Regions from separate parts of the Pseudoalteromonas sp. 2CM41L genome, predicted to be linked through region 1. Evidence: riboswitches for the same ligand, from Rfam matches in the RefSeq annotation. Region 1 holds a riboswitch; the other holds the start of a gene.
The links. Region 1 has a riboswitch for lysine ahead of dapA (4-hydroxy-tetrahydrodipicolinate synthase). Riboswitches for the same ligand answer to the same signal wherever they lie in the genome.
Positions count from the first base shown of each region.

Region 2: it holds a riboswitch for lysine, as region 1 does, so the genes downstream of both, lysC (lysine-sensitive aspartokinase 3) here and dapA (4-hydroxy-tetrahydrodipicolinate synthase) in region 1, are expected to answer to the same signal.

Region 1 covers NZ_JALNTN010000009.1:77,066-87,927, reverse strand. The annotation lists gene MTF64_RS12090 (PLP-dependent decarboxylase) at 1-343, opposite strand, end outside; gene MTF64_RS12085 (2,3,4,5-tetrahydropyridine-2,6-dicarboxylate N-succinyltransferase) at 343-1,083, opposite strand; gene dapA (4-hydroxy-tetrahydrodipicolinate synthase) at 1,099-1,983, opposite strand; lysine riboswitch at 2,112-2,308, opposite strand; gene MTF64_RS12075 (DNA-3-methyladenine glycosylase I) at 2,503-3,207, shown strand; gene MTF64_RS12070 (protein adenylyltransferase SelO family protein) at 3,210-4,616, shown strand; gene MTF64_RS12065 (OmpA family protein) at 4,952-6,010, shown strand; gene acnB (bifunctional aconitate hydratase 2/2-methylisocitrate dehydratase) at 6,319-8,916, shown strand; gene MTF64_RS12055 (2OG-Fe dioxygenase family protein) at 9,115-9,747, shown strand; gene MTF64_RS12050 (cysteine desulfurase-like protein) at 9,757-10,862, shown strand, end outside.
Region 2 covers NZ_JALNTN010000003.1:120,555-131,416, forward strand. The annotation lists gene MTF64_RS05415 (TonB-dependent receptor) at 487-2,340, opposite strand; gene MTF64_RS05420 (peptide-methionine (S)-S-oxide reductase) at 2,518-3,006, shown strand; gene MTF64_RS05425 (DUF4136 domain-containing protein) at 3,154-3,705, opposite strand; gene MTF64_RS05430 (ATPase) at 3,814-6,591, opposite strand; gene MTF64_RS05435 (hypothetical protein) at 6,588-7,136, opposite strand; gene MTF64_RS05440 (hypothetical protein) at 7,140-8,411, opposite strand; lysine riboswitch at 8,702-8,874, shown strand; gene lysC (lysine-sensitive aspartokinase 3) at 8,951-10,336, shown strand; gene MTF64_RS05450 (4'-phosphopantetheinyl transferase superfamily protein) at 10,355-10,862, opposite strand, start outside.

The DNA.
Region 1 (10,862 bases):
CAACAAAAATACGCACGCCGCGCTCAATAAAGTGTTTAATTTGTTTAGGGCTCTTTGCAGGCCCTGTGTTGAGCACGCGCTGTGAACTAATACCTTGTGCAAGGACTTGTTCAAGCTCACCTTTACTTGCTACGTCAAAGTTAAATCCGGCGCTGTCTAGGCATTGAATAACCTTAGAAAGCGGATTGGCTTTTACCGCATACCAAAGCTTTACATCGGTTTGCGCAACTAAACGGGTAAGGTGTGCGTTTAGTTTGTCTAAGTCGTAAACAAAAAAAGGTGTATCAAGTTGCTGAGTAAGTGTATTCACGGCGGCCTTGATAGGCGTGCTCAAAAAGCTCATTATCGTAAAACCTCTTCTAGCAATAACGATGCATCGCTTTGCTCGTCGCGGTATTTAACAATGAGTGCACACGACATGCTTAAGCCTTGCTCACGAGCCCATTCGTTAGACGCAGGGCGAGAGCCTGGTATTACAATAGCGTACTCTGGAATTGGCTCGCCTTTATCTAGCTGGCGCTCGTTAACACAGTCGTAAACCGGAATAGTGGCAGATAAACGCACACCTGGGGCAAGTACAGCGCCTTTTTTAACCACTACGCCTTCAACAATAACACAACCTGCGCCAATAAACGCATCGTCTTCAACCACGACTGGGCTTGCCCCAATTGGCTCAAGTACACCACCAAGTTGAACAGCTGCGCTTAAATGTACATTTTTACCAACTTGTGCACATGAACCCACTAATGCGTGGCTATCAACCATAGTACCTTCGTCGATGTATGCGCCAATATTTACGTACGCTGGTGGCATAATAATAGTGCCTTTAGCTACGTAGGCACCGCGGCGAACACTGGTGCCACCTGGTACCATACGCACGCCATCGTCAGTGCTAAATTCTTGCGGTGCAAGGTTGTGCTTATCAACAAACCCGCCTGCAAACTCGGTGTTAGTGCCATTTTTAAAGGCTTCTAAAATGCCTTGTTTTACTTCTACGTTAGCTTCCCATTGGCCGCTTTCGTTTTGTGATGCTGCGCGTACTGCGCCCGATTCTAAATTATTTAGTAGTTCTAACCAGCTCATTATAAAAACCTGTGTTTAATGCCAAGATAAAATGGTGTCGTTTGCAGTGGTAATGCAATCGGTTTGCGTTAACTCAAGATGCGTTAAAGGTGGACGCAGCAGTGGGCTATTTAAACGCCCTTGCTGGTGCATTAGCACTTTAACGGGAATAGGGTTTGCTACAGCAAATAGGCTATTGATAGCCCGAGTCCACTGAGCAAATAAATTGGGGTGTTGACCGCTTAGGCTGCGCTTTACAAATTCGTGTGTTTGCAAAGGCCATGCATTGGCCGCAACCGAAACTAAGCCTTTTGCACCTGCTTGGGCAAAGTAGGGCATAAGTGCATCGTCGCCACTGTATAGCGCTAAATTAGGCGCGGCTTGTCGGTATGCTTCAAATTGGGTGATGTTGCCACTGGCTTCTTTTAAAGCCCACAGTTTTGGGTGCGCTTTTAAGTTTTCAATGGTTTCGATAGGAATGCTTACACCGCTGCGCCCAGGTACGTTGTACAACATACACGGATGCGCGCTTTCGTTTAATAAGCTTTCGTACCAATGTGTTTGACCTACAGCCCCTGGTTTTGCATAAAGAGGCGAGCCTAATAAGTAGCTGTGAATAGGTAATTGGTTACAGTAGCTAACCCATTCTTTTTGTTGGGCCAAGTTACTACCACCAACAGCAACCATAAGCGGTACACTGGGTTTTAATTGGCACACGTGCTCAACAATGCCTTGCTGCTCTTTAAGCGTAAGGGCTAAGCCTTCACCTGTGCTACCGAGCAGTAAAATACCGTTGCGTGCCGCTTCTTGTTCGCTAACAAGTGTTGTGAGCGTGTCGTAGTCAACATTACCTTGTTGATCAAACGGCGTAACAAGCGCTGTCCACAGTGCGTAGTCGTCTAAATTGAAGTTGTGAATCATCTCTTACGAACCTATAAGGTGTTCGAGATATTAAGGAGGCTGTATGATGTGAGCCGCATTAACGTCGTTCGAACAGTATTCGAAGAGCGAATGGGCTTAAAATAATAGGGCGCACGGCCTTATTATTTAAGACCAGAAGCTCTCCACCAAACTAATAAGCTGCTCTAAAACAGCTATTGGTGACAGTCGCTAGGATTCAACCTAGTCGCCCGAAGTAATTGCTTCGCAAAAGCGTTTACCTCTCGGCGGTATTCCCCTCACATATGCTCACTGGAGTTTGCGCTCCTAACATACGCTACCTGAATAACGCACCTCTTCTAGCCCTTTGTATTTTGTTTAACCGCAAAAGGTTTAACAAAATACAATTTAAATAGGGTAATTGCGGCGATTAAAACATTTTAGCCGTCTAGGTGTCAAGTTGCAGGATACAGATTAGTTCATCGAAAATGTGGGTGGTTACGTATTAGCTGCTTTTCTCGTAAACTAACCCTATGAGCAGTGATGAGGTATTTAATAAGTATGGAAAAATTTAGCGATATTTATCAGCGAGCAGTAGAGCGAAAAGGTTCTGAAAAAATGCTTAAGTTATTACTAGCAAAACCCTTATCTAAAAAAGCATTAAGCGCATTAAGTGACGACGACTGGCTTGAAGAGTTTACCCGTAAAGTATTTCAAAGCGGGTTTTACTGGTCGGTAATAAACAGTAAATGGCCAGGTTTTAGAGAGGTTTTTTGGCAGTTTAGTGTTGATAAATTACTTATGATGCCGCCCGATATGCTCGAGCAAAAAGCAACTGATGAGCGTATTATTCGTAATTATAAAAAGGTAAAAACAATTCCTGAAAATGCCTACATGATCCACGAAATAGCTCAGGAACATGGCAGTTTTAGCAAGTTTGTAGCTAACTGGCCAAGCGATGACATTATTGGTTTATGGACATATTTAAAAAAACACGGCGCCCGTTTGGGTGGAAATACTGGCCCGTATGCCTTGAGAGCGCTTGGTAAAGATACTTTTTTACTTTCGCGAGATGTGGAAAGTTACCTAAGAGCGCACAAAATTATAGATGGCGGTCTGCAAACTAAAAAATCGCTCACTGCCGCACAGGCATTTTTTAACGAAATGCAAAAGCAAAGTGGTTTGAGCCTGCAAGAACTTAGCTTAATTGTGGCTTACGGCGTGGGCGACAATCGCGTAGGCATAAGCCAACAAACAGAGGATTAACCATGAAACTAGTGCCAAGATACACAGACATAGCAGATAACTTTGCAATAGAGGATCAACCTTCAAGCGTTGCTGCCCCGCAATTACTTTTGTGGAACGAAGTCTTAGCACAGCAGTTTAATATAGATGTTGAGCCAGCGCTGCGCGCCAGTACTTTTGCTGGTAACGAGCCACAACCGGTAAGTGCTGTAGCGCTTGGCTATTCTGGGCATCAGTTTGGGCACTTTTCGCCGCGCTTGGGTGATGGGCGAGCGCACTTACTGGGTGCTATCAGCGATGATAAAAATCAGCTGTGGGATATTCAGTTAAAAGGCTCAGGCGCCACGCCTTTTTCAAGAGGAGGCGATGGACGATGCGCATTAGGCCCCGCTATTCGCGAGTATATTATGAGCGAGGCTATGCACAGCTTAGGGATAAAAACCACGCGGTGTTTGGCTGTTGTCGGCACAGGCGAAGCTGTTTATCGTAATCCGCCGCAACCTGGCGCAATTGTTACTCGCTTAGCAAGTAGCCATATTCGCGTTGGCTCGTTTCAGTATTTAGCAACTCAAGGTGATGTAGAGGGATTAAAAAAATTAGCTGATGTAGCCATTGAACGCCATTACCCAAGTATTCAATCAACTGCGGCTCAGCGCTATTTAGACTTTTTAGCAGCCGTTATAAATAGTCAGCTAGCGCTGGTTATTAGCTGGATGCGAGTGGGCTTTATTCATGGCGTTATGAATACTGATAATACCTTGATAAGCGGCGAAACTATCGACTACGGCCCGTGTGCAATGATGAATACCTTTGATTTTGATACCGTGTTTAGCTCAATTGATAAGCAAGGTCGCTATGCCTATGGTAATCAGCCAAATATTGTAAGTTGGAACTGCGCGCGTTTAGCCGAGAGCCTAATCCCGCTAATAGATGAAGATGACGAACAAGCTGTAAGTTTAATGACGCCGCTAATTAATCAGTTTTCTACGTTATTTAACGAGCAATATAATCAAATGTGGGCACAAAAATTAGGCTTAGCAGGTTATAACGAAGACGATGTAGAGCTTGTAAGTAAGTTATTATTGTTATTTCAAGAGCATAAGCTCGATTACACCAACACCTTTGATGCCCTAACCGAGTCACTAAAGGGTGGCAAAGTGCCAGATAAATTAACGCAATGGGCCCAGTTATGGCAAAAAAGATGTGATGAAAACAGCTATAACCTTATGAGAGCGGCTAACCCAAGGGTTATACCGCGTAATCACATCGTCGAAGAAATCCTCGCGCAATATAATCAACACGGCGAGAGTGAGCTGCTAAGCGACTTCTTAGCGGTGATGAGTAACCCATATGATAAAACAGCTAACTTAGCCCGCTTTCAAGAGACAGGTAAAGATGACAAGGGCTATCAAACTTTTTGCGGTACTTAAGTATTGTAATTAATTGTAAGTTACTGATTATAAATAGTCATTTTTAAATGGTTCAGTGTCCAATGATTGAGCAGTTATATACTCGGTGGTATTGTTCGCATTCATAAAAAGTAACTATTTGTAAATTACCATAATTTATTAATTGCCGATTAGGTAAAAATTTTCACTTAACCTACAATTGGTGGTTGGAATGTCTGTATATCGTTGAAAAAATTTATAATCTTTATTTTTTCGTTAAGTATCGATTAACAAAAGCTCAGGTAGTGTGTACAAAACTGGTTGAGCTAGCATTGATTAGCTACAATTTTCTAAGTTGTTAAAATGGGAAGAAAACAATGAAATTAAAATCACTTACAATTGCAATTGCGTTAGCTGCAACTAGCGCGTCTACATTCGCTGCCGATAAAGAAGAAGGCCTTTACCTTGGTGTTTTCGGTGACTACTATGATGCGTCATGGAAAAACATGCGCGCACAAACTGGCCTTGATGTAAACGAGTCAACTGGTTGGGGTGTAGAAGCAGGTTACCGTTTCAGCGATTACTGGAGCGCACGCCTTGAGTATGCAGATATGGACTTTAACGCGTTCGATAAAGTAGCGGGTAATCGTAATAATATCGACGGCGAGCGTTACGGTATTGATGCGCTTTACCACCTTGACGGCGGCCCTTTCTACGGTCTATTCGGTATTAAAGAAATGGACGTAGTAGATGACAACACATTCTTAAACGCAGGTGTTGGTTACCAACACTTTATTACTGATGGCTTTTTCGTAAACGCTGAAACTGCGGTATACCAAGGTCTTGATAAAGGTTACACAGATGTAGGTGCTAAAATTGGTATTAACTACTTATTTGGCCAAAACTCTATGCCTGCACAGCCTGTAGAACCAGCGCCTACAGCAGTAGTAGAAGTACCTGTAGAACCTAAAGACAGCGACAACGACAACATCCTAGATAAAGATGATAAATGTCCTAACACGCCAATGACAGACGCTGTTGATGGCGATGGCTGTACTTTATACGAAGACCGTGAAGTAACAACAAGCTTATTAGTTACTTTCCCACATGATTCTGCACAAGTTGGTCAACGTTACTTTGACGACATTGCATCAGTATCTGAGTTCTTAAAAGAGCACGAAGATACAACTGTACTACTTGAAGGCCACGCGTCAGCGGTAGGTAACGCAAACTACAACAAGATGCTTTCTAAAAAGCGTGCTGATGATGTAGCACAAGAGCTAATTAAAGATGGCATTGCTGAAGATCGCATTACAACTGTTGGTCTAGGTGAAGAACGTCTTAAAAACACAGCTAACACGAAAGAAGCTCACGCTGAAAACCGTCGTGTAGAAGCACATGTAAAATCTATTGAACGTGTAAAAGTTAAGCGTTAATAGTTACTTACTTTATTTTAAAAACCCAGCTTAGTGCTGGGTTTTTTTATGCCTTTAAAACAGCATATGCAGTATTAATTTGATTAAACAAGAATGATTATTACTTAACAAACATTCACGAAAATAGAATTTACGCTTACCACTATTCATAATATTTATAGTCGGTATAATCAGTTGCTTAGCTGGATGGATTTTCATCTATACATAAAAGCTTTATAATCCCGCGTTAGAATACTATAAGTATTGGGTTACTTTTTTTGCGCATGAGGCGCTACCGAATACTTTCACGTCACCAAGAGGGCAATATTGTGCTACAAGAATATCGTAAACACGTAGAAGAACGTGCCGCGTTAGGTATCGTACCAGCGCCATTAGATGCTCAGCAAACGGCTGATCTTATTGAACTAATTAAAAACCCACCAGCGGGTGAAGAAGAGTTCATCTTAGATTTACTAATCAACCGCGTACCACCAGGCGTTGATGATGCAGCATACATCAAAGCAGGCTTTTTAGCGGCAGTTGCTAAAGGCGAAGCACAATCTCCATTAGTATCTAAAGAAAAAGCAGCAGAATTATTAGGTACAATGTTAGGTGGTTACAACATCGCCCCAATGATTGAGCTACTTGATGACGAAACACTTGCGCCTATCGCTGTAAAAGGTCTATCAAACACATTATTAATGTTTGATGCATTTTACGACGTAGAAGAAAAAGCAAAAGCAGGTAACGAGCACGCTAAAAAGATTATTCAATCTTGGGCAGACGCTGAATGGTTTACTAACAAGCCAGCTGTTGCTGAAAAAATCTCTGTTACTGTATTTAAAGTAACCGGCGAGACAAACACTGATGATTTATCACCAGCACCAGATGCATGGTCACGTCCAGATATCCCACTTCATGCTTTAGCAATGCTAAAAAATGAGCGCGACGGTATCACTCCTGACAAAGCGGGTGAAGTAGGTCCAATCACTAAACTTGAAGAATTAAAAACACAAGGTTTACCACTTGCATACGTAGGTGACGTTGTAGGTACTGGTTCTTCTCGTAAATCTGCAACTAACTCTGTGCTTTGGTTTATGGGTGATGATATCCCATACGTACCTAATAAGCGCGTTGGTGGTGTATGTTTAGGTAACAAAATTGCGCCTATCTTCTTCAACACAATGGAAGATTCAGGTGCGTTACCAATCGAGTTAAATGTTGATGAGTTCAACATGGGTGATCAAATTGATATTTACCCATACGAAGGTGTAGTTAAACGCCACGGTACTGATGACGTTATCTCTACTTTTGAACTTAAATCAGACGTAATTTTAGATGAAGTACGTGCCGGCGGCCGTATTCCTCTAATCATTGGTCGTGGTTTAACAGACAAAGCACGTACCTCTTTAGGTTTAGGTGCTACTGACGTATTTAAAGTACCAGCAGTAACAGAAGTGTCTGATAAAGGCTTTACACTAGCGCAAAAAATGGTTGGTAAAGCATGTAACGTAGCAGGTATTCGCCCAGGCCAATACTGTGAGCCAAAAATGACCACTGTAGGTTCGCAAGATACTACAGGTCCTATGACACGTGATGAGCTTAAAGACTTAGCATGTTTAGGTTTCTCTGCAGATTTAACAATGCAGTCATTCTGTCATACCTCTGCTTACCCTAAACCAATTGACGTAAACACTCACCATACGCTTCCTGATTTCATCATGAACCGTGGCGGTGTTTCACTTCGCCCTGGTGATGGTGTAATTCACTCTTGGTTAAACCGTATGTTATTACCAGATACTGTAGGTACTGGTGGTGATTCACATACACGTTTCCCATTAGGTATTTCGTTCCCAGCGGGTTCAGGTGCAGTAGCGTTCGCAGCAGCAACAGGTGTTATGCCACTTGATATGCCTGAGTCTATTTTGGTTCGCTTTAAAGGTGAAATGCAACCAGGTATCACTTTACGTGACCTAGTACACGCAATCCCTTACTACGGTATTAAGCAAGGCTTATTAACAGTAGAGAAAAAAGGTAAAATCAACGAATTCTCTGGTCGCGTACTAGAAATTGAAGGTGTTGAGCACTTAACTGTTGAGCAAGCGTTTGAATTATCAGATGCATCAGCAGAGCGTTCAGCAGCAGGTTGTACTGTTAAGCTTTCTAAAGAGTCTATCAGCGAATACCTTGAGTCTAACATTGTTATGCTTAAGTGGATGATCTCTGAAGGTTACGGCGATGTACGTACAATCGAACGTCGTATTAATGCAATGCAAGAATGGTTAGCTAACCCAGAACTTATGGAAGCTGATGCTGATGCAGAGTACAAGCACATTGTAGAAATCGACCTAGCTGAAATTAAAGAGCCAATCCTTTGTGCTCCAAATGACCCAGATGATGCGCGTTTACTTTCTGATGTTACTGGCGAGAAAATCGACGAAGTATTCATCGGTTCTTGTATGACTAACATTGGTCACTTCCGTGCTGCGGGTAAATTACTAGATGGCTTTACTGGTCGTATCCCAACTCAACTTTGGGTAGCTCCACCAACTAAGATGGATAAAGACCAACTAACTGACGAAGGTTACTACGGTATCTTTGGTCGTGTTGGTGCACGTATCGAAACGCCAGGGTGTTCACTGTGTATGGGTAACCAAGCACGTGTTGCTGATAAAGCAACGGTTGTTTCTACTTCAACACGTAACTTCCCTAACCGTTTAGGTACAGGCGCAAATGTATTCTTAGCATCAGCTGAGCTTGCTGCAGTAGCGGCAATTTTAGGTAAATTACCTACACCAGCTGAGTACCAAGAATACGCAGAGAAAATCAATGCAACGGCTGCAGATACATACCGTTACTTGAACTTCCACCGTATGCCTCAGTACACTAAAAAAGCAGACAACGTAATTATTCAGCAAGCTGTATAATTTAAAGCTGTTTTAAAAAAACCCGCTTAGGCGGGTTTTTTATTGGTTAAAATAAAATTGAATATTTCATGCTGTAATAAGTTTTAATTGAATTAAATATAACCATTACCCACTTTTTATATAAATAATAAAGCAAATATTCCTTTCTACATGCATTAAAATCCCTTTCAATATTCTCATTATTTTAAGCGAGATTTTATGACTGCATTAAACAACCAGAATTTACTGCAACTTCGTTTTATTAACCAAGCAAATATTGATTTGGTTAAGCCTTCTTTTGATAACCTACCTGCTAATCCGTATGCTGATGGTGAATTTCGTAAGCGTCGTTACTCGGTAATTAAATTTCAAAATGGTGAGCTAAAACTACAAGCTGCCAAAGCGTTTGTTCAAGACGATTCTATTAACACCTTTCAGGGTAATGTTGAGCGTACTTATGAAAACTTAGAGCAAAGCTTACTTGAGTCAGAAGGTATGAAAAGCATTGTAAGTGAGTTTTGTGAGCTTACCGGCATTGATGAAGGCCGTGATATTGAAATTCACCAATTTAGAATGCTTGCGATTGATAGCGATACGCCCGCAGCACCTGAAGGTGTGCATCAAGATGGGTTTGACCATGTTTGTGTATGTGGTGTTTCTCACGAAAACTTAGAAGGCGGCGAGCTGCTAGTATACGAAAACAAGCAAGCAGAACCGTGTTTTAAAATGGAAATTAAAGACGGAATGTTTGCACTAATAAACGACCGTCAAGTTTGGCACAATGCAACGCCAATGAACAAAGTAGATACAAGCAAGCCAGGTTACCTGGATTGTTTTGTACTTACCTCTTAAGGAATGCTCATGAACATAGCGCAACTACGTGAGCAGTTTCCTGCATTAATACAAACCGTTGATGGTAAATCGCCAATATTTTTAGATGGCCCAGGTGGCTCTCAAGTGCCGCAGTCTGTACTAAGTGCAATGACTGCTTATTTAGGGCACTACAACTCAAACTTAGGCGGTGCGTTTTTTTCAAGTGATAAAACCGTTGAGTTAATGGCAAATGCGCGCCAAGCAGCAGCCGATTTACTTAATGCGCCAAGTGCACAAAATATAGTGTTTGGCCCTAACATGACCAGCCTTACCTTTAGCTTTAGCCGTGCTATTTCACGCAATTGGCAAGCCGGTGATGAGATTATTGTAACTAACGCTGATCACTTCTCAAATGTATCGTCGTGGCAGCAAGCAGCGCAAGATAAAGGCGTTAAAGTTCAAACCGCTTTAATTAACGAGGCTGATTGCAGCTTAGATATGGCGCAGTTTGAAAGCTTATTAAACAGCAATACTAAACTGGTTGCGGTAACTTACGCTTCAAATACTACGGGTTCTATTAACGATATAAAACGTATTATAGAGCTTGCCCATGCTGTAGGCGCATTAGTGTACGTTGATGCCGTGCATTATGCACCGCACGAGCTTGTTGATGTTCAGGCCCTTGATTGCGACTTTTTGGCCTGTTCTGCCTATAAGTTTTTTGGTCCTCACTTAGGCATGGTGTACGGTAAAACACAGCATCTTGAAGGTTTTACGCCTTACAAAGTAGAACCAGCTAAAGATGTAGCACCAGGTCGATGGGAAACAGGCACGCAAAGCTTCGAAGCCCTAGCGGGTTTTATTGCCGCTGTTGATTACATTGCTGATATTAGCGGGCTTGATGAAGGCCACACGCGCCGCGAAAAGTTAAGCGTGGCTTTTGCTAAAACAAAGCAGCATGAAATGGCGCTTAGTGAATACTTTTTAACGCGTTTAGTTAATTACCCGCGCATTAAGCTATATGGCATTGATGACCTAGAGCGCTTAAACGAGCGTACGCCTACATTTGCTTTAACCTTTGAAGGACTAGAGCCGCGTGAGGTGTCTGAGTTTTTAGGCAAACAGCATATTTGTGTGTGGGATGGACATTTTTA
Region 2 (10,862 bases), on a different contig from region 1:
TAAGCAATAGTTGGTTTGTGTTTTCTCATTTACTCCTCATTCGCTTCTCTTTGTGCAACTTTTTAGCTTTGCTTTATATAAAAACGTGCTGCTTTTGCTGGCTTAAGGCCATAAAGTGAATAACTCACAAAGAGGTTAAGAGGCGCTGCGTTTTTAGAGGAAGAGATTGATTTTAAGTATTAGTTGGCTTTTGTTTTCTCATTTACTGCTTATTCGTTTCTTTTTGTGCAACTTTTTAGCTTTGCTTTATATAAAAACGCGCTGCTTAAGGCCATAAAGTGAGTAACTCACAAAGAGGGCAAGAGGCGCGGGGCTTTTAGAGGAAGAGATTAACTTTAAGCAATAGTTGGCTTTTGTTTTCTCATTTACTCCTCATTCGCTTCTCTTTGTGCAACTTTTTTTTTCGTAAAAACTATGCTTTTGTATCAATAAACACAGCGTTTACAAATCAAAGTATAAATTGAGTTTGTAAACGCTGCTTTAATTTTACCAACTATACGTTGCGCTTAACGTATATTGTTCACCGCGCCCTGGTGTACCAGGTATTTCTTCAAACGACTCATCCCATAAGTTGTCAGCCGCTAAAGTAATAAATAAATTGCTTAACTGAGGCGGGGTTATTTTAAGCGTTAGCTGGGTAAATAACGCGTTGTCATTGCCGTTTCTAAGTGCATTTTTGTGTTGTGTACGCCATTCGTTATCTATTCTAAATTCTAAAATATCAGTTGGGTTATACACAGCGCCGAGTGTTAAACGGTGATCGGGAAAGTTTAACGCGTAAAAACTGGCATCAATATCGGCAGCGCCGTAGTTCTCTGATTTATGTAAATAGGTGTAGCTAGCAATAAGTTTTGCTGTATCAAAGTGCTTAGTCGCTAAAAATTCAACCCCTGCAGTATCAATATCAACCGGGTTTGCAAAGCGCGCCGAGGTAGAGTCAAAATTAAAGGTCCAGTCGGTTAAGTTATTATCTTTTCGATAAAAAATAGCCGAGTTTAACTGCCAGCTTTGCTCTTCAAGTAATAAACCTAGCTCTAAGTTTGCAGTGGTTTCGCGCTCAAGGTTGTAGTTACTTCTAAATAACCCGCCAGAATCGCTGCCGCCAATAGCTGTATAGCCTGCAACTTGACTCGCCTGCGCGTACGATAAATAAACACTTTGCGCTGTGCCGTCATTATTTTGGGTATTTAAGGTTATATCACCAATGGCAGATACCTCAGCATCATCACGGTTTGTATCGTCATACGCAGCCCCTAAACGAAATATAAGCTGTTGGTTAGCTTTTAGCGCCATAGTGTATTGAGGCAATACGCTCAGCTTATAATATTTTCGTGAGGTAAAATTGTTTTCAAGTGTGGTTGATTCAATCGAGTCATCAATAAATTGTGCTGAGTAATTAATTGCAAACGCATTGCTTTGTGCATGGCGGCCCGAAAGAGCAAGCGATTTAACTTCACTTTTATGAAACGCTTCGAATGCACTTGGGTTTTCGCGCGAGTAAATATAGTGATCGTCATGGGTGCGGTAATACGCCGATACTTCAAAATTACTGTTTTCAGCGTAATTTTGTTTGTGGTTAAGCATCCAAAGGCGAGTCTCTAGATCTTCAGTTTCGTTAACGCCAAAAGGGGTATACAAGTTAGGCCAGCCAAAAAACTTATCCTGTGAGCCATAAAATAAATCGGTTTGGCTATTCTCACTTGCCAATTGCACGCGAGCTGAGGCGCGCGAAAAGTCATGATCGCCATTATCAATAGTGCCATCACTTTGCGAGTGAGAATATTCACCTTCAAAACCTAAGGTATAGTCAGCTAAGCTATCAAGTTGTGTGTTTTTAGCAGCGTGAATGCTTTGAAGATTAAAGTCGTTCGTACCAGTACCAAGCGATACACTACCGCCAGTAATAATCGGTTTCCAACCAAACGAAACCGTACCTACAGAGCTGTTCATACCGTACAGTGCATTATCAGCACAGGTTAAAACTGCTGGGCCGCTTAGCATTTGCGGTGCAATGGGAATTTCAGCAAAATAATGACCAGATTGCGGGTCAAGCAGGGTAGCACTGCCTACTCTAAAGCCGGTGTTTTCAAAAATACCGCCACGAATAGTTACATCAGCTTGTGCCTCAGCCATATTTCGTGATTGAAGATCTACACGTGGGTCGTACTCTAAATTAGAAATAGGCGAGTCAAATGTACCTACAGGCAGTTTATTCGCAGTAGGCGAAGCCTCCACTGTTATTTGCTCGATTGAAGACTCATCAGATAACGTATTAGCGTAAGCAAATGGAGTAACGCTGCATAATAGTGCAGGCAATATAATGTGTGGTGTGCGGTTCATGTGTTTCTCATCGTTTTTATATTTGTAGCTGCGGTTACAATTAATTTCAAAGCTTATATTTGGGCATGATAAAATAGCCAAATGTAACAGCAGTAATTTTGTGCGCGATTGTACATTAATTTGTTAATATCTGCATTTGATAACCATTCACACTTTACTCATTAGGTAGCATTTATAATGGATACTAAAGAACACAATACTATTTACTTTGCTGGTGGCTGCCTATGGGGCGTACAAGAGTTTATGAAACACTTACCAGGTGTTGTTAGCACACAGGCAGGGCGCGCTAATGGTTCAAGTAAAACTACAGATGGCGACTACGATGGTTACGCAGAATGCGTAAAGGTAATTTTTGACCTAAACGCCGTTAGCCTAAATAAGCTGTTTGACTACTTTTTTGAAATTATTGACCCATATAGCATTAATAAACAAGGGGATGACGTAGGCCCTAAATACCGCACTGCTATTTACAGCAAACACCAAGGCCATTTAGACGCAGCAAACAATTATATAAATAAGCGCAGTGATGCAGAAAAAGTTGTAGTCGACGTTGAGCGGCTAACTAATTACGTACCAAGCGATCCTGAGCATCAAGACCGTTTAACTAACCACCCAGATGACTATTGTCATATACCTTTTGAGTTATTGTATAAGTATAAAGCGTAAATCTAACTCGGTATTGTAGACGTGCAGCCTGCTGACGTGATGAGCGCAGCTCATAATTATTTAAATCTGAAGTCCCAAAAATAAACACCCACAAAAAAGCTCACATAATGTGAGCTTTTTTAAAACTTACTTAACGCTAATTTTAACTTACTGCTGCTTTTGCGGCGGGAAGTTGCTTAAAATATTAGCGACTGTTTCTTTAATTGATGCTTCGCGTTGCTCAGGCGATTGTTTTTTCTTTAAACGGCCTTCTTTTGCGCCGCGCCATACAAGTTGGTTTGATTCGCGCTCAATAATATCAATCACCAAAGTACCCACTTCGTATTCACGGGCGCTAATATCGCGTTGAAAGCCCGTACCCCAGTATCCCCAACGTGCGCCGTAGCCTACGTTAAAGCTGTCTACTTCTAGCTCTTTATCTACCGATGCATGGTAGTTAACTAGTACGTCAGCTTGGGCTGGGTCTACTAAGCTCATACCTAATGTTTGGCTAAGCTCTTTATTAACGGCAGTACGTACACGTTTTTCCATTAAGCCGTTAATTTGGTAGTTTGTGGTGTCTTTGGTTAAGCTCGCGTTTTCTACCCAAGCAAATGTTTTAAAATTACTAAAGTTGGCTGATTTGTCGTAATCCCAGTCTGGGGTTTGCGTACAGGCTGTAAGTAATGTCAGCGCTGCAACAATAAGTATATTTTTCATTACCTTTGCTCCAATAAAATGCGTTAATTTAAAATAACACACATCGTTTAAATGTGTATTAGTTTAACGTCCTATATTTTAGTTTAGTTGGTTTGCCTTAACGGCCAATTAATTGTGTTCAACTTCAATCCAGTCTTTTTCGTCTACCCAGTTTTGGGCGCCATCTTTTACTGAACGAATAGGTACAATGTAATCACAGCTTACCTGCGGCTTAACCGAGGCAAAAATTGGCACAAAGCCAAAGCTCAGTGCCGTTTCTATGATTGCTTTTTGGTTTTGCGGGTCAATGTCTGCCGCTTCATCAATATAAATAGGTATACGGTAAAGGTTTTGTTCCTGATCGCTTAATAAGTAACGAATAAACAACATGCCACATAATAACTTAATAGTAATACGCGTCCCGTTTGAGCCAGCTGAGTCTATTTTTTCAAAGTGTTCGGTTTCACCTGCGCGGTTAACCACTTCAAAACGAATATCAAATAAGTCAGTTAATGTAAGGCCTGCTTTGTCGGAGGCAAGTTTTATTAGGTGATCTTTTGCTTCGTTTACCGCGCTTTCGCTGTAAGGTTCTTGGCTTAATAAATCAAGGGTGTCGCCTTGTTCAAACTGATGCGACGTGCTGATAATGGTATCAATACTATCAACCAGCATTTTGCGCGGTATTACGTTAATTTTAAACGCTTGAAGGTTAGAAATACGGTGCTGGCTTATCCCTTTATTAAAGCTGTTCATTTCGCGGCGAAGTCGGTCTAAGTCTTCACGCAAGCCTTTAATTGTGGCGGCCACTTCGGTCAGGGCTACGCGGCCTTGGCGCTCAACGGCATCGCGTTCGTTATCAAGGTTATGAAATGCGCTAATAAGTTTTTGGTATTTAGTAAATTCGTCGTTTTCGTTATCGAACTTAGTAATGCCCGCGTTATATACATGCAAATAGGTATTACGCACGTTTATGTCAAAGTTGCGCAGCTCTTGGCAGTCTTTATTAAAGTGATGTACTAAGTCGCTTAAGTTATCAAAGTCGACTGTTATATCAATCATATACGGGGTTACTTTACCGCTGTATAAATCAAGTGTGTGGTCAATTCGCTCGCTTTTAACTTGGCGTAGGCGCTCGGTTTGGCGATTAATTTGCTCTTGCTTAGATTTAATCAGCGAGCGCCTGTCAGCAATTGAGCCACTATTTTTTTGAATGTCTTGCAGGTAGTCGTCAACTTGTTCGCGCTCTGCTAATAACTGCTCTTTTAGCAAGGATTGCGCTTCTACCGACTGCTGCATTACCTCGAATTGCTCTAAGCGTTTTAGGGCGCTCTCTGCGCTCATTAGCTCATCGTAAAGTGCATCTTTTTCTTTTTGTTTATCGGCCACGTTAGCGGCTACTTCGCGCTGTTGTTTAAACTCTTTTAACGAGCGTTCCAGCGCGTCTAGCTGAGCGCTAAGCTGGGCTTTGTTTTCGCCGCTTTGCATTTGCACTGGGGAAAGTTTTTTAAGTTTAATGCTTGCCCCTGGTAGGGTTAGTACACCGCCTTTAACGTTTTCGCTTAATAGCGATAAAAATTTCCCAAAAGCGTCTTCATCATCAATGGTTATATCGCCATTGCTGGTGGTGGCAAACGAGAGAATATCGGGGTTTAAAATGCGTGATATTTCTTCTACTTCTTTAAGTGATAGGTCTTCGCGCATTCGAGTAAACAAATTAAACTCAAGGTTTTTAAGCTGCAGTTTTAAGCTTTTAATTTGCTTTTGCGTTTCGCTAATGCGGTAATCAAGCGTGTGTAGGCTTTGCCCTTGTGCGCTGGTAATAGAGTGCGAAAGCGACTCGTAGTCTTGCTTAAGTTGGCCAAGGTTGGTTTTAAGGGTGGCTTTATTTACCAGTTCAAATTCGCTTTTAAGAGCGCTGTAATCTAAAAACCATTGCTCTATTTGGGTTTGCCTGCGCTCTATATCGCGCGATTGCTGTACGTATAAGCTTTGTTTTTGCTCAAACTCGTGTTTTTCGTGCTCTATGTCTTCAAGGGCAATGGCTAGTTCGCTTAGTTGCTCTTCTTGGTAGGTATCAAAGTCTATTAATGCTTGATCAATTTTAGGCGCGTAGGCTGCTAACTTACCTTTAAGCACGGTTTGGTTTTCAAGCATTGATTCAAGCGCTGTTATTGGCTCTTGCATTGATTCAAGCGCTTTTAACTCGCGTTTAGCCCGATTTACTTTATCAAACGAGCGACGCCATACTTCGTAAAAGTCCACTTTAGAGTTAGACATATGGCGTTCAAACACACGTAGCATAAAGCGTTTAACATCGCTTGCGCCTAATTTGTGTAAGTTAAGAATACGCCTAAAAATTTCTTTATAAATGGCGGAGTCTTGCACATTATTTAGCGGGATCATTTTTAAATTAATGTCGCCGTCAAAAGGGGTTGCGCCGCCGGTAAGCAGGGCGTTTAGCTCTTGTGCTTTAAGCTCTATAGGGTTGTAACCTTGCGTTTTTAAATGATTAAACAGCTTGGTAAACTTAATAATGGTATTACCTTGCGTGTACTGCGCTAAATCAAGTTTGCCCTGATAACAAAAGTACTGGTGCGCGTAACCGGCTATTTTACCAAGGCCTGCTACACCAATAACCACCGAGCCATGGGGGAGGTTGGCTTCGAGCAAAATGTACGACTGATCCGATGAAAAATAAAATTTACGGGTTTCATCTAAATCGTGCCCGTCCCATTCGGTTAGGCGCAAATCATTTATTAGCGGAAATTGCAGGGCGTTAATAACCGAGCTTTTACCGGTATTGTTAGGTGCACAAATAGAGCTGCTTTTATCAAGCGGAATAACACATTTTGCATAGCCTGCGGTATTAAGTAGGGCGAGTTTACTTAGTCCGTATAAGTTTTTCATTGCTCGTCCTCTGTAATGTAGGTTTCTTCGTTTACTTCCATAAGTGCATCAATATAGCGGTGAATAGGCGCTTGTAGCATAAAGCCGCCTTCGACTTCGCGGGCAAGGCCTAAACGTACCATGCGCAGGTATACGTCTTTTCGTAAATCTGAGCCCGAAAATATCTCAAGTTGATCAAACAAGTGTTTATTAATTTGCACTAAGGTTTGCATCAGTTCTAAGTCGTTTACTTCATCAAATAGGGCACGCATTGGGTCTTTACCCGTATTGGCAAAGTGCTCAATTAAAATGTAAATAGTCAGTGCAATAGCACGGGATATTTTACCCATGTTTGGCGTGCTTTCGTCGCTGGCAAAGTAGTAAAAGCCGCGGCTGTCGTGTTTTAAATCGTGGCCAAGGGCGTTAAATAAGGCGCTGTAAGATTCTATGTGCTGGTCAAGCTCTTGCCACATTACGTTGTCTTGTTCGCAAATATGGTAACCCGCACCTAATTTTTTATTAATGGCTTGTAGGTGCGTAAGCTCGTCTAAGTTTATATGTGTCATGTGTTACTCGTCTGCCTGTGTATCTGGCTGAGGCGCAGAATTAAATGGGTATAACGAAAAATGTTGGCCGGCAATTTTTACGCGTGTTTTTTCATCGCTTTGGCTAATGTGAATTTCACTGTCGCTGACTAGTTTTTGATATAAAAATAGCATTTCGTCGGCGTCTAATTCTGGGTAGCTTTCATCTAAAAATTGCAGTAATGGCTGGGGCTTTTTACGTTTTTTATTAAAGCGTTTTGCAAAGCTTGTTTTAACATCGTGGTAATCAGGAATGTTTGGCGTAACAAATGCCGGCACGTCTTGTTGCTCTGGGAGCTGGTATTCTTCGTGTTCAAATTCTACCAAGCTTGCCATATAGGCAACTATATGACGCTGCTGGCCAAGCGAATAACGCTGCGCATCGCTTACAAAGTTTGGTTGTACCGCGCTTAGCATGTTGTCTACGCCATTTTTACGCACAAGGCCCAGCACTTTTGCTGCCTGGCGGGTAATTAGGTTATTACGGCGTAGCTCTTCGCGCAGTGGCATAAGCATATCGGCACTTTTGCGTAAGCTTTCTCGGCCAACTAAATGCATTTCGAGTATCCGAGTACGCAATTGCTCAAGCATACGTTTGTCGTTGTAGGCTTTACCTGAGCGTTCAATGTGCTCTATTTGCTTACTTATTTGTTGCTCAATAAGTGTAAAACAGGCATGAAAGTCACCGCGAATATCGACCATTTCAAGCATCGGCTCTATGTATTCGTCAAAGGCTTCTATTACCGCTTTGTAGCGCTTTTGCAAAGATTGCACCGCGTGATCAGATTTAGCTTGCTCAACAATGTTTAAAATAGCGTTTTCGTTGTGCGCGTAAAGCTTCATTATTTTACGCACCCGATCATCCATAATGCGGCTATAGCGGCGTAAATCGTCAAAGTCTTCTATTTCGCCGGCATTATCTAATCGGTTTCCTAGGCGTGCTAAATCATCAACCAAAACGCTAATTTCTTGTGCTAAACCTAGGTGTTCTTCTTGTAATAAAAAGGTCGCAAAATCGGCAATGGCGCGGTTTATTTCAAGCTGGGATGATTTAGCCAATGGAATAAGTATATCTTGATTGAGCAAACGATTTGTTTCTTTGTAAATGCGCTCGTTTGTCCATGTGGGCTGTTTTTGCTTAATGGCGTTTTGCACGTCTTTGAGGCTAAAGTCGGCCATTTTAAAACGTTTAAATAATAGCTCTAAAACACCCCAATGTTCGCTAAGGGTATTAAGCAGCTTTTTAGCTGGGATCATAATGCGGTGATACATCCTAGTAATGAGTTAACTACACTTAAAGCAGAGCGTAGTTTTTATATTTTTATAATAAAAAGTACTCGTTATTAACTGGCTTAATTTACACATTTTTTTAGCTGGCGTACAGGCGAGTTATATTAAGCGCTGTAAAAGTAGCCAGCAATGTAAACCTTGGCTAAATTATTCGCGTTATATTAACTAAAACACCTTGACAGCTAGACGTCTAAACGATAACTTTCAAAGCCCCGCTACACAGTGGGGTTTTGTTTTATTAGCCACAGGTTAATACAACATTCAGAAGAGGTGCGATACTTAGGTATTTAATGGTAGGTGACGAACGCCCATAACCATTAAAGAGGGAAGTACTCGCCGAGGAAAACAAGGTTACGTCAACCATGTTTTTCGGTTTATGGGGCTGAATCCCCAAAACTGTCACCAACTTAGGTGGAGAGCTTCTGGCAGTGGACACATCTTATTTGCATTCCTTTGCCAAGTTCTTCTTGTTTTTTAGCGGTTTGGATACCGCGAAAGGAGACGAAATGACTACCCAATCAGTGCCACAAACAGTATCAGGCGCAAAATCAGATTACATCGTTGCCAAATTTGGCGGAACCAGTGTTGCAAACTTTGAAGCGATGAGTCGCTGCAGCGAAATTATTGTTGCAGATAAAAGCGTACGTATTGTAGCTGTGAGCGCCAGTGCCGGCGTAACTAACCACTTAGTTGCACTGTGCAAACCCGACCTTAGTAAAGAGCAGCGCCAAGAACACATCGATGGCGTATTGGCTATTCAACAGGCTATTTTAGATGAGCTGTCGCTTGATGCCGATTTAGCGGTGGGTTTTAACGAGACGTTAAAAGCATTTCAAACGTTAGCCCTTGAAACACTCACCACTGATCAACAACACGATGAGCTGCTTAGCTTTGGCGAGCGTTTATCGTCTTATTTATTTGCTCAAGTGCTGCGCTTAAAAGGCTTAAATGCAGATAGGTTTGATGTACGCAAAGTGCTTAAAACTGATAGCCAATTTGGTAAAGCAACGCCCGATGTTGCGGCCACTGCACAAGCTGCTAAAGACCTATTAATTCCGTTATTAGATGAGCAAGTAATAATTACACAAGGGTTTATTGGTAGTGATGAATTTGGCCAAACCACAACGCTTGGTCGTGGTGGCTCTGACTACAGCGCGGCGTTATTAGCAGAGGCTATTAACGCCAAAAGTGTACATATTTGGACCGATGTAGTGGGTATTTTTAGCACCGACCCGCGTTTATGCGCTAAGGCAACGCCAATTGCCCGTTTAAGCTTTGATGAAGCCGCAGAAATGGCGACATTTGGCGCAAAAGTATTGCACCCTGCGACAATTTTACCAGCAAGCCGTAGCCATATTAATGTATTTGTAGGCTCTAGCCGCGAGCCAGAGCGCGGAGGAACGTGGATTGAGCGTGAAAAATCGCAGCAGCCAGGTATTCGTGCCGTTACGCAGCGTAAAAACCAAATATTGCTAACGCTTAAAAGCCCAGAAATGTTATTAGCAAGTGGCTTTTTGGCCCGTGTATTTACTATTTTAAGTGAATTTAATATATCGGTAGATTTAGTTACTACCTCAGAAATTAGTGTTGCCATAACCCTAGATAACGCGCCTAATGCCTCGCGACCTGAGCTTGAGCAAGCGTGTTTAGATAAATTGGCCGAATTTTGTCATGTATCGGTTGAAAACAACTTAACCTTAGTGGCGCTTATAGGGTCTGAAATACAGCTACGCCAGCACGAAATGAACTTAATGAACGTATTAAAAGACTTTAATATTCGATTAATTTGTCATGGTGCAAGCAAGCACAACTTATGCTTTTTAGTAGAGCAAAGCGAGTCAGATACCGTGGTACAAGCAATACACAGCCGCTTATTAGAAAGCGCTGCTTAAGCTTTTAAAGCCAAGTTATTAAGTATCTAAGTTATTAAGTATAAAGCACCGCCAGTCGGTGCTTTTTTTATGCGCCACGCTTATATCAAACTCCTCATTGGCAACCGTTATGGTGTTACTCGATGCTGTTAGGTTTAACAAAGAAAATTCATCAAATACATTTGGGCTAAGCAATTGCGCTATTGGGCGGCTAGTTGCTTTAGCGAGTGCCTCTTTTAAGGTCCAAATTCTAAAAAAGCGGTTGGCTTGCTCTTTTATAGCCAAAGGCGCGGTAATTAAGGCAATTTCAGCCTTATGATAAAAATGCTTAGCGAGCTTTTCGAATGGGCGTTTTAAGTTTATTTTTTCAATATCAAAGCCAAACTCCGCCTTAGTAACATTAAGTGCTACACCAACTAAGCCATGCGAGTGCGAAATACAGGTATTAATAACGGTGTGGTTTATATGGAGCTGTAGTTTTGAGCATTCTTCATTAAAGTGGGTGCTCATTTTATTAAGCGGTATGTGTGCGTATTGGGGCTGAGTA